Regions from separate parts of the Dorea sp. AM13-35 genome, predicted to be linked through region 1. Evidence: riboswitches for the same ligand, from Rfam matches in the RefSeq annotation. Region 1 holds a riboswitch; each other region holds the start of a gene.
What was found. Region 1 has a riboswitch for thiamine pyrophosphate ahead of thiS (sulfur carrier protein ThiS). Riboswitches for the same ligand answer to the same signal wherever they lie in the genome.
Positions count from the first base shown of each region.

Region 2: linked by a shared signal. The riboswitch ahead of thiC (phosphomethylpyrimidine synthase ThiC) and the one ahead of thiS (sulfur carrier protein ThiS) in region 1 are both predicted to bind thiamine pyrophosphate.
Region 3: linked by a shared signal. The riboswitch ahead of DW152_RS05805 (4-hydroxybutyrate dehydrogenase) and the one ahead of thiS (sulfur carrier protein ThiS) in region 1 are both predicted to bind thiamine pyrophosphate.

Region 1 covers NZ_QUCZ01000006.1:160,033-164,272, forward strand. Annotated here, with positions in the region: gene porA (pyruvate ferredoxin oxidoreductase) at 1-821, shown strand, start outside; gene DW152_RS08465 (thiamine pyrophosphate-dependent enzyme) at 839-1,771, shown strand; TPP riboswitch at 1,834-1,941, shown strand; gene thiS (sulfur carrier protein ThiS) at 2,089-2,286, shown strand; gene thiF (sulfur carrier protein ThiS adenylyltransferase ThiF) at 2,423-3,079, shown strand; gene DW152_RS08480 (thiazole synthase) at 3,112-3,885, shown strand; gene thiH (2-iminoacetate synthase ThiH) at 3,925-4,240, shown strand, end outside.
Region 2 covers NZ_QUCZ01000001.1:303,465-307,704, reverse strand. Annotated here, with positions in the region: gene DW152_RS01490 (homoserine dehydrogenase) at 1-1,154, opposite strand, end outside; tRNA gene DW152_RS01485 (tRNA-Gly) at 1,417-1,489, shown strand; gene thiC (phosphomethylpyrimidine synthase ThiC) at 1,711-3,021, opposite strand; TPP riboswitch at 3,152-3,263, opposite strand; gene DW152_RS01475 (ABC-F family ATP-binding cassette domain-containing protein) at 3,304-4,240, opposite strand, start outside.
Region 3 covers NZ_QUCZ01000004.1:13,928-18,167, forward strand. Annotated here, with positions in the region: tRNA gene DW152_RS05795 (tRNA-Gln) at 291-361, shown strand; tRNA gene DW152_RS05800 (tRNA-Pro) at 417-490, shown strand; TPP riboswitch at 719-824, shown strand; gene DW152_RS05805 (4-hydroxybutyrate dehydrogenase) at 942-2,057, shown strand; gene thiM (hydroxyethylthiazole kinase) at 2,108-2,929, shown strand; gene thiE (thiamine phosphate synthase) at 2,916-3,557, shown strand; gene DW152_RS05820 (HAD family hydrolase) at 3,605-4,240, shown strand, end outside.

The DNA of each region.
Region 1 (4,240 bases):
ATTCCGACAGTATGGGAGCAAGAGATGCAGGCTGGATCCAGATTTACGCAGAAAATAATCAGGAAGCATATGACAACATGGTGCAGGCATATCGCATTTCCGAACATGCAGATGTCAGACTGCCGATCATGATCTGTCAGGATGGATTTATCACCAGTCATGCAGTAGAAAATATCGAATTACTGGATGACGCAGAGGTAAAGAATTTCGTTGGAGAATATGAACCGGAAAATTATCTTCTGAATCCGGAATGCCCGATGGCAGTTGGTCCATATGCGATCACAGATTATTATATGGAAGCAAAACGCTCGCAGGCAGAAGGCATGAAACATGTACCGGCAGTTGTAGAGGAGGTTGCAAAGGAATTTGCGAAAGTATCCGGACGTGAATATGGTCTGTTTGAATCTTACTGCATGGAAGATGCTGAACGTGCAGTTGTAATGATCGGTTCTGCAGCAGGAACAACAAAAGATGCAATTGACCGCTTAAGAGAACAGGGAGAGAAAGTCGGACTTGTGAAGATCCGTCTGTTCCGCCCATTTCCGGCTGATGAGATCGTGGAGACGCTCAAAAATATGAAAGCAGTTGCAATTATGGACCGTGCAGAAAGCTATACGAACCATGGCGGACCGTTAGGTGCAGATGTGATGAGTGCATTATACCGCGCAAAAGCAGATGCGCTGGCAGTGAATTACATCTACGGTCTTGGCGGACGTGACGTGCGCGTAGAAGACATGGAAGGCGTATTTGAAGCCCTGAAACAGATGATCGCAGATGGCGATGCAGGAGAAACCTACCGCTATCTTGGAATTAGAGAATAAGGAGGGCCGTAGAGAAGATGAGTTATAATTTTAAAGAGACAATGAATAAATCAGAGCGTCTGGCGCCAGGACACAGAATGTGTGCCGGATGTGGTGGAACAATCGCAGTTCGTAATGTACTGCGCGGTCTTCATGAAGGTGATAAAGCAGTCATCGGAAATGCAACAGGATGTCTGGAAGTATCCACATTTACATACCCATACACAGCATGGGAAGACAGCTACATTCATAATGCATTTGAAAATGCAGGCGCAACCATGAGTGGTGTGGAAGGTGCTTACAAAGCATTAAAACGAAAAGGAAAATTAGACGAAACATACAAATTTATCACATTTGGTGGTGACGGCGGTACTTATGATATTGGTCTGCAGTCACTGTCCGGAGCAATGGAGAGAAATCAGGATCTGGTATATGTCTGTTATGACAACGGTGCTTACATGAATACCGGTATCCAACGTTCTTCTGCAACACCGATGTATGCAGATACAACAACTACACCGGTAGGAAGCGAGAGTAACGGAAAACCACAGAACAGAAAAGATCTTGCATCTGTAATTGCTGCGCATGATATTCCGTATGTGGCACAGACAACGTTTGTACAGAACTTTAAAGATCTGCATATCAAATCCGAAAAAGCGATTTATACACCAGGCGCTGCTTTCTTAAATATTATGGCACCATGTCCGCGTGGATGGAGATACAATACGCCGGATATTATGGAGATTTGCAAACTTGGTGTAGAGACATGCTACTGGCCGTTATTTGAGGTCGTAGAAGGAAAATGGATTCTGAACTATGAGCCGAAGAAGAAACTCCCAATCGAAGATTTCTTAAGACCACAGGGAAGATTCAAACATCTTTTCAAGAAAGGCAATGAGTATCTGTTAGAGGCTTTCCAGAAAGAAGTAGACAGAAGATGGGAAGAACTTCAGTTCAGATGCTCCAGATAAGGATGTGATATAAAATATATTTGACAGATCTGTGAAATATATTTATACTAGAGAAGAACAATCAAATAGAACCGGGGAGCTTATGTGATAGGCTGAGAGGAAGTTTAAAACTTCGACCCATATACCTGATTTGGATAATGCCAACGTAGGAACGCGAGGAATATGTTATGAGCGGAAGATACTTTGGTATCTTCCGTTTTTGTTATTAACAGGTATAAAAGATTGAGAGTGAACAAGAGTTCATGAAGGGGCGCACCACCGCGGGTACGTTTCTTTGTGAACTCTTTTTTTCTAAGATTAAAAGGAGGTGCGGTGAAGTGATCACAGTAAATGGAAAAGAGATTCAGATGAAACAGTCAATATCTGTTGCTGCTTATCTGGAAAACGCAGGATATCAGATGAAAAGGATTGCGGTAGAGTTAAATGGAGATATTCTTCCGAAATATGAATATTCCGATACGATGTTGAAAGACGGTGATCGTCTGGAAGTTGTGACATTTGTCGGAGGAGGCTAAAGCGGAAGAAAGAGTAGTCCGGGACAGAAAGCGATGAGCACAGGGATTATGACAGTTGCGTGAGGAAACCGATGAGGAAAAAGAAGTTCCGGACCAAAAGGAGATGAGCCAGGAAGTTAATGACATAAAGGAGAAAATGATGGAAGGACAGACAACAAAGACATTAACAAAAGAAGAGATCCAGGCGGCGTTGGAAGAACGTCATTCGCCGGAGATCCAGAAAAAATTATCTGCCGGACATGTGACAATTGCCGGACTTGGCGGGCTTGGATCAAATGTAGCGTATGCACTTGCAAGAATTGGTGTCGGGCATTTGCACTTGATTGATTTTGATGTAGTGGATATTACGAATCTGAACCGGCAGCAGTACTTTATGGAACATCTTGGAATGTATAAAACCGATGCGTTGAAATCGTTGCTTTTGAAAATCAATCCATATCTTGATATCCGGACAGACTGTGTGAAAGTGACAGAAGAGAATCTGATTTCTCTTTTTGAAGATGCAGGAATTGTATGCGAAGCGTTTGATAATCCAGAAGCAAAAGCAATGCTGGTAAATGGAATTCTACAGCATTTTCCGAAAAAGAAACTGGTATCGGCAACCGGAATGGCAGGCTATGGGAGCAGTAATACAATTCGCACAGAACATCTGATGAAGAACTTTTACCTGTGTGGTGACCGTGTGACAGAGCCAGGTTATGGAAATGGACTGATGGCGCCAAGAGTTGCAATCTGCGCTGCCCATGAAGCAAATATGATCACACGCTTACTTCTTGGTGAGGAAGAGATATAAATCAAAAAATAATAAGAAAAGAGGACAAACATATGAGTACAAAAGACACATGGAGTCTGGGAGGACACACATTTACATCCAGATTTATTTTAGGATCAGGAAAATTTTCACTGGATCTTGTAAAAGCATGCATTGAAAAAGCAGATGCGCAGATCATTACACTGGCGCTTCGCCGCGCAAATGAAGGCGGACTGGCAAATATTCTGGATTATATTCCGGACAATGTAACATTACTTCCGAATACATCCGGAGCAAGAAATGCAGAAGAAGCTGTCAGAATCGCAAGATTATCAAGAGAAGTTGGATGCGGGGATTTTGTAAAAATCGAAGTTGTCCGCGACTCCAAATATTTATTGCCGGATAATTACGAAACAATAAAAGCAACGGAAATTCTTGCAAAAGAAGGATTTGTAGTTATGCCATATATGTATCCGGATCTGAATGCGGCAAGAGCGCTGGCAGATGCCGGAGCAGCATGCATTATGCCACTTGGAGCGCCGATCGGTTCCAATAAAGGACTTGCGACGAAAGAATTTATACAGATTCTCATTGATGAAATGGATCTACCGATCATCGTGGATGCCGGAATCGGTCGCCCATCACAGGCATGCGAAGCAATGGAAATGGGCGCAGCGGCAGTGATGGCAAATACAGCAATCGCAACAGCAGGTGATGTTCCGGTCATGGCAGAAGCATTTAAGAAAGCAATCGAGGCAGGGCGCAGTGCTTATCTGTCCGGACTTGGAAGAACAATCGAAAGAGGTGCCAGCGCATCCTCTCCGCTTACGGGATTTTTAGAGGATTAATCTTAACAAAAATTGCAAAAATACAAGAAGGTAAAAAAGATGGAAAATCAACATATCAATGAAAGTATATTAAGTGAGGAGATTCTGGAAGATCAGAAGAAAAACAGAATCGATCATATGACATATTTGCCGGGAATGGAAGATATCGGCTCAGAAGTATTGGATCAGGTTGTAGAAGCTATGCAAGCTTACGATTATGATAAATACACGGCGGCAGATGTAAAGCGTGCAATCGCACACACATCCAGAACACCAGAAGATTTTGCGGCGCTTTTATCACCTGCGGCACTTCCGTTTATAGAAGAAATTGCACAGGCAGCAAAAGACGAGACACGCAGACATTTTGGAAACAGTG
Region 2 (4,240 bases), on a different contig from region 1:
ACCTTCTGGATCACTTTGGAAATGCTGACTTTGTGCTCACCGAACATGCTGGCGATTCGTGCAAGAACGCCCGGTTTGTTTGTTACCTGCATGCGTACAAAGAATTTATTTTTCACATCATCTGAACTCTTGACCGGTGTATTCTTGTAGCAGGTACAGCTGATTCGTCCGGTACATGAGAACTGGATATCGCGGATAATGTCGATCACATCTCCCATAACAGCACTGGCTGTTGGAAGCTCTCCGGCGCCTCTTCCGTAAAACATCGCATCATCTAATGCATCTCCGTGTACAAAAACCGCATTAAAGGAATCTCTGACAGATGCAAGCGGATGATTCTTCGGCAGCATCATCGGATAAACTGCAACCTCAATACCATCTTCTCTGTTATGTGCCACTCCGAGAAGCTTGATCACACTGCCAAATTCTTTTGCATATGCGACATCCTTCGCAGATATCTTTGTAATTCCTTCTGTGTATACATCGTCAAATACAACTCTGGAATGAAATACAATGGAAGCTAAGATTGCAACTTTTCTTCCAGCATCCAGACCTTCAACATCCGCAGTCGGATCTGCTTCCGCATATCCAAGCTCTGTCGCTTTTGCCAGCGCTTCTGAAAAGTCCATGCCATCCTCAAACATCTTTGTCAGGATGTAGTTTGTTGTTCCGTTCACGATACCGATCACTTCATCAATCTCATTCGCTGCAAGACACTGTTTCAGCGGACGAATGATCGGGATACCGCCTGCAACAGCCGCCTCAAAGAGGAAATCAACCTGATTTTCCTGTGCTGCATCCAGTAATTCTCTTCCGTGCACTGCCACCAGATCTTTATTCGCAGTCACTACATTCTTCCCTGCGCAGAGTGCTTCCAGAATCATCGTCTTCGCCGGTTCGATTCCTCCCATTACTTCAATCACAATAGAAATCTCCGGGTCTTCTACTATTTCTTTCCAGTTATCTGTCAGAAGAGAGGCATCTACGCCTTCTCTTTGTTTGTTCATATTATGTACGAGGATTCTTGTAATCTCAAGATTCGCTCCTGATTTTTTTACCATTTCTTCTTTCTGTCTTTGAACCAGTTTATAAACACCGCCGCCCACGGTTCCTAATCCGAGGAGTGCTGCCTTTATTTTCTTACATTCTGCCATATATCCCTACCCTCATTCTTTCCTGTATTTTTATGACGTCTTTACAGACATCACAATCAATTTTATTATAGCATTATCTGGTGGATATAGTCAAAAATGTTCTATAATAACATCTTTTTATCATTGCATGTTTTATAAGCATTTGCGAAAATTAGAAAATTCAAAAAACTTTTTTTAAAAAAGTGTTGACAAAAACTAATTCACGTAGTATAGTATGTATTGTTCTGAGGAACACATAACACAGAACAACAACTTAAGATATGCGACAGTGGCTCAGTTGGTAGAGTACGACCTTGCCAAGGTCGGGGTCGCGGGTTCGAACCCCGTCTGTCGCTCTTGAAGAGGAATTGCAGTTTGCAGTTCCTTTTTTGCATATACGGTGAACCCAAGTACAGATTTTTGCTTGCACTGTATTTGACGAATGTGCCTCATCGAGCTCGCATTGTCCCGGAGGCTATTATTTATAATAGAAAATACAATTTCTTGTTATATAAAAAACTGCAGCAAGATGTCCATAACCAGACACCTTGCTGCAGTTTTTTATAATTCTGAATATTTACAGAATATCAATATATTCTCCTGCCAGCGCTTTATTCATACTGCGGACTGCGCAGAATTTTCCACACATACTGCATGTATCGCTGTGGTCATCTTCCGGACTTCTGCTGTCACGGATTGCTCTTGCTGTATCAGGATCCAGTGCGCATGCATACTGTGCTTCCCAGTCAAGCTTTCTTCTCGCGTCACCCATCTTATCATCAATATCTCTTGCTCCTCTGACACCTTTGGCAATATCAGCCGCATGTGCTGCGATCTTGGAAGCAATGATTCCCTGTTTTACATCATCAACATTCGGAAGTGCCAGATGTTCTGCCGGTGTTACATAACAGAGGAATGCAGCTCCGTTCATAGCAGCCACAGCGCCACCGATAGCGGCAGTAATATGATCATATCCCGGTGCGATGTCTGTAACGAGAGGTCCTAATACATAGAACGGTGCTCCCATACAAATACTCTTCTGCACCTGCATATTTGCTGCGACCTGATCAAGCGGCACATGTCCCGGTCCCTCTACCATAACCTGGACATTGTGATCCCATGCACGCTTTGTCAGTTCGCCAAGGCGTACCAGTTCTTCGATCTGGCATACATCCGTTGCGTCTGCCAGACATCCCGGTCTGCATGCATCTCCCAGAGAAATTGTAACATCATACTCTTCGCAGATGTCCAGGATCTCATCATAATATTCGTAGAACGGGTTTTCTTCTCCAGTCATGCACATCCACGCAAATACAAGACTTCCACCACGGCTTACAATGTTCATTTTTCTCTTATGCTTTTTGATCTGCTCAATCGTTTTTCTTGTGATTCCGCAATGCAGCGTTACAAAATCTACCCCGTCTTCTGCATGCATACGGATAACATCTACAAAATCTTTTGCTGATAAAGTAGCAAGGTCTCTCTGATAATGGATCACACTGTCATATACCGGAACTGTACCGATCATAACCGGACATTCACTTGTCAGTTTGCGGCGGAATGGCTGCGTATTTCCGTGGCTGGACAGATCCATGATCGCCTCTGCGCCAAGATTTACCGCACTCATGACCTTTTCCATCTCAATGTCATAGTCTTTACAGTCTCTGGAAACGCCAAGATTGACATTAATCTTTGTACGGAGCATACTTCCTACCCCTTCCGGATCCAGACAGGTATGATTCTTGTTTGCACAGATCGCTACCTTTCCTTCAGCAACCAGTTTCTGTAATTCTTCTACTGTCATCTTTTCTTTTTCTGCAACTTTTTCCAGTTCTGGTGTAACAATTCCCTTTCTTGCCGCATCCATCTGTGTTGTGTAATTTCTCATTGGATCATCCTCCTGTAAATAAAATCTTTTTTCTGCCATGTAAGCATGGCGCATTTTCCTATTCCATAAAAAAAACGCTTCTGCCACCGCAAAAAACGTTTTCGTATAAAAAGAGATGCGCAGGCATCTCTTCTCTTCCGTAATTCTTCCCTACGTTGGCATTATCCAAATCAGGTTATAGGTCGAAACAAATTATAGTTTCCTCTCAGCCAGCTTTGTACCAGCTCCCTGTAACATTAAATTGTATATTTAATTATAGTTTTGCTCTCTGTAAATGTCAACCTAAAATATCTTCGTTGTCCATTTGCTCATGTCCCAGACTTCCTGCACGACATCTTTATAAAATTCCGGTTCATGACAGATTAAAAGAATACTTCCGCGGTATTCCTGAAGTGCTTTTTTCAGTGCATCCTTGGCGTCTACGTCCAGATGATTGGTCGGCTCATCCAGAAGCAGAAAATTCGTGTCACGGTTGATCAGTTTACAAAGACGGACTTTCGCCTGTTCTCCACCACTCAGAACACGGACCTGACTTTCGATATGCTTTGTCGTAAGCCCGCATTTTGCAAGCGCAGAACGCACTTCATACTGTGTAAAAGACGGAAATTCTTCCCATAACTCTTCGATACAGGTATTTTTATTCTCCCCTTTTACTTCCTGCTCAAAATATCCAAGTTCCAGATTCTCTCCCAGTTCACATTCCCCTTTCAGAGAAGGAAGCAGTCCGAGAATACTTTTAAGAAGTGTTGTCTTTCCAATTCCGTTCGTTCCGACAAGAGCAATTTTCTGTCCCCGTTCCATCGAAAAATTCAGTTTTTTCGATAATGGTTCATCATAACCGATCACAAGATCTTTTGTCTCAAAAAGCATTTTTCCCGGCGTGCGTCCATAACGGAAATGAAATTCCGGCTTCGGCTTTTCTGCCGCAAGCTCGATCACATCCATTTTATCCAGTTTTTTCTGTCTGGACATTGCCATATTTCTTGTCGATACACGCGCTTTATTCCGTGCCACAAAATCTTTCAACTCACTAATCTCCTGCTGCTGTCTGCGGTATGCTGCTTCCAGCTGTGCCTTCTTTACTGCATAAACTTCCTGAAAATGGTCATAATCGCCCACATAACGGTTCAGTTCCTGATTTTCCATATGATAAATAATATTCACCACATCATTGAGAAATGGGATATCGTGCGAGATCAGTATAAATGCATTTTCATAT
Region 3 (4,240 bases), on a different contig from region 1:
TATAACAGTCTTTCTTGATTTTATGAAGTTATTGTAATGTTGGAGCGTTTTATGAGAAAATACAATTACATCAACGGTATAATAATATAGAAACGAAAAAATTGTAAATTTGCAAACCATCGCAAACCCGTGTAAAATGGGCATTTTCAAAGACGCTCGACAAGAAAATACAAAAAAGTTGAAAAAAATTAAAAAAAGGGGTTGCAATTTTTGGATTTGCTGATATAATAATATTTGTTCGCTGATGAAATACAAAAGATAAACAACGAACGCAACAGAGAACTACGTAATGCGGATTGGTGTAATGGCAGCACAGCAGACTCTGACTCTGTTAGTAGAGGTTCGAGTCCTCTATCCGTAGTTCCTTGGCAGGGGCGCCGAGTGTTTTGAATGTTTGAAACATTCGGTTGACATGCCGGAGTGTGGCTCAGCTTGGTAGAGCGCTACGTTCGGGACGTAGAGGTCGCAGGTTCAAATCCTGTCACTCCGATTAAGATGAATCTCAAAGCTTATTGCTTTGAGATTTTTTTTTGCTATGGCATCTGGAGAAAGTTGCCGGTGGCAAGTTCTGTAGCTTATGGTGATGGGAAAAATGCGTCATACTTGCATGATTTATAATTGCAATTTCTTGACATCTGTTGGTGGGGCGAGTATCATTAACTGTGTTAAGACTGTAACTATCCAGTATAGTTACAGTAGATGAATTAACGAGTAAAAGAGTGATGACAAGGGGAGCTTATGTATAGGCTGAGAGGAAGTTTAGAAACTTCGACCCGGAACCTGATATGGATAATGCCATCGTAGGGATGTATTAGATATTACAGAACCCTCCTTCGTCTTCAGTCGAAGATACAGGAGGATTTTTTTGTGCAAGTTGGAGCTTACGGAGGAAGGCTAAGAATAAGCTTAAAAAGAAGAAAAACAACAGGAGGACAACAGTCATGAAATTATTTCAGCAGAAATCAGTGATCGAGAAATATGATGATGTGAAAAGCTTCGTGGAAGCATACAACATCGGAGCGGATGATTTCATTCTCGCGACAAAACGGATTTACGAGACCTGTTTTGCACCGCTGAATCTGAAAGCACATGTAGAATACAAGAGCAAATATGGCAGCGGTGAGCCGACAGATGTAATGATCGATGCACTGCTTGAGGATTTCCGTCAGGGAGATTATAAGAGAATCATTGCTATCGGCGGTGGAGCTGTCATTGATATGGCGAAGATTCTTGTACTGGACGGGGAAGCGAAAGCAGAGAGCTATTATCGGAAAGAAGTACCGCTTCGCAAAGTGCGCACACTTCTTGCAGTGCCGACAACCTGTGGCGCAGGATCGGAAGTGTCCAATGTCTCCATTACAGAGATTACTTCGATCCACAGCAAATTAGGACTCGCCGTAGACGAGATTTATGCAGATGAGGCAGTGCTGATCCCGGAACTTTTGCGTGAGCTTCCATATGAGTTCTTCGCAACCAGCGCGATCGATGCATTTATCCATGCGATTGAATCTTTTGTATCACCAAAAGCGAATCTCTACACGGAGATGTTCAGCGAGAAAGCAATGGAGATGATCGTGCATGGATTCCGTAAGATTATCGCTCATGGAAAAGAATACAGGATGGAGCTGCTGGAAGATTTTCTTGTGGCAAGTAATCTGGCAGGTGTTGCATTTGGCAATGCCGGAACCGGAATGGTGCATGCCATGTCCTATCCGCTGAGCGGAATGTATCATGTCGCACACGGAGAGGCAAATTATCAGTTCCTGACTGCCGTATTTGCTGCTTATCAGAAAATGAATCCGACCGGCAAAATCATTCGTCTGAATGCATTTCTCGCAAAAATGATGGAATGTGATGAAGCGGTTGTCTATGAAAAACTGCAGGAATTGTTAGACCAGATTATCAGTCGTAAAAAATTAAGAGAATATGGCATGAAGGAAGAAGAAATCCATTCATTTGCCGTAAGTGTAGACGCAAGTCAGCAGAGACTTTTAAATCAGAGCTATGTGAAGCCTACCATTGAGCAGATGGAGGCAGTTTACAGAGAACTGTACTAGATAGTATACGAAAGTATAGAATAGTATATTCAAACATCAGGAGGAGAATTATGCTTGGAGAAATGTTAAATAAAGTCAGAGAGACAACCCCTCTGGTTCACAATATCACAAATTATGTAACCGTAAATGATGTGGCAAATGTATTGCTGGCATGTGGCGGAAGTCCGATCATGTCTGACGAGCCGCAGGATGTGGAAGATATTACTTCCATCTGTGGAGGATTGAATATCAATATCGGTACATTAAATATAAGAAGTATCGAAGGCATGAAGCTGGCTGGAAAGAAAGCGGCAGAACTGGGACATGCAATTCTGCTGGATCCGGTAGGAGCGGGAGCAAGTGCACTGCGCACGAACACAGCCGTTTCTCTGATGGAAGAAATTCCGTTTTCCGTGATCCGTGGAAATATTTCCGAGATCAAGACCCTGGCATCCGGCAGTGGTACAACAAAAGGCGTAGATGCTGATGTTGCAGATGCAGTGACAGAAGAGAATCTGGATGAAGCAGTTGCATTTGCAAAGGCATTTGCAGAGAAAGCAAACTGTGTTGTTGCGATTACAGGGGCGATTGATCTGGTGAGTGATGGAAAATCCTGCTATGTGATTCGTAATGGACGCCCGGAAATGGGTAAGATTACAGGAACTGGCTGCCAGTTATCCGGAATGATGACTGCATATATCACCGCAAATCCGGAGCATACGCTGGAGGCGGCAGCGGCAGCAGTATGTGTGATGGGACTTGCCGGTGAGATCGGATTTTCACGAATGCAGGACGGAGACGGCAATTCTACATACAGAAACCGTATTATTGATGCGATTTACAATATGGACGCAAAAACACTGGAAGAAGGTGCAAAATATGAACTGCGATAAGAAAGATTTACTTTTATATGCGGTGACAGACCGTCACTGGCTTGGAGAAGAAACATTATATGAACAGGTGGAGAAAGCGCTGAAAGGTGGAGCTACATTTATCCAGCTGCGTGAAAAAGAACTGGATACAGCGCATTTCTTAGAAGAGGCGAAGGAAATCCAGAAACTTTGCAGAGAATATAAAGTGCCGTTTGTGATCAATGATAATGTAGAGATTGCGGCAGAAATTGAGGCAGACGGTGTGCATGTCGGACAGAGTGATATGGAAGCCGGAGATGTGCGTGCAAAACTTGGAGCGGATAAGATCATCGGTGTTTCTGCGCAGACGGTTGAGCAGGCACTCCGTGCGCAGGAACATGGCGCAGATTACCTTGGCGTTGGTGCGGTATTTCCGACAGGTTCTAAGGCAGATGCGGTAGAAGTGGATCATAATGTGCTGAAAGCAATCTGTGAAGCAGTGGATATTCCGGTTATTGCCATTGGTGGAATTACAAAAGACAATGTAAAAGACCTTGCCGGTAGCGGTATTTGTGGAATCGCAGTGATCAGTGCGATTTTCGGACAGAAAGATATTGAAGCTGCAACAAAAGAACTGCGCGAACGCACTCAGAATATGTTGAGAAATTAAGAGAAGTTATGCATAAAGAAGTTCGATATAAGAAGGTTTAATAGGAAATGAAATTAAAAAACAGAGAAATAGACGGTGTGATCTTCGATGTGGACGGTACTTTGCTGGATTCGATGGCGATCTGGGAGGATGCCGGAGCCAGATATCTGCGTAGTGCCGGGATTGAACCGGCGCCGGATCTTGGGAAGATATTATTTCCGATGAGCCTGGATGATGGCGTGGCTTATGTGAAGCGGGAATACCATCTGGAAGAGTCAGAAGCAGAATTAAGAGAAGCGGTATTAAAACAGGTAGAGATCTTTTATAAAGAAGAGGCACCGCTGAAAAAGGGTGTATGTAAGCTCCTTGAGAAGATGAAAGAGGCAAAGGTGCCGATGATCGTGGCGACTTCCAGCGATAAAGAGCAGATCGAAGCGGCGTTTGAACGACTGGAGATTGCCGGATACTTTAAGGAAATATGGACTTGCACGGATGCAGGAGCAGGAAAAGACAAACCGGATATTTATTTTCAATGTGCTGATAAGCTTGGAAGCACACCGGAGCATACATTGGTATTTGAGGACGCATTACATGCGGCAACAACCGCAAAACAGGCAGGCTTCCCGGTAGTCGGACTGTATGACCGCTTCAGCGAAGAAGGACAGGATGAGTTAAAAGAACTGGCGGATCTTTATGCGGGTGAC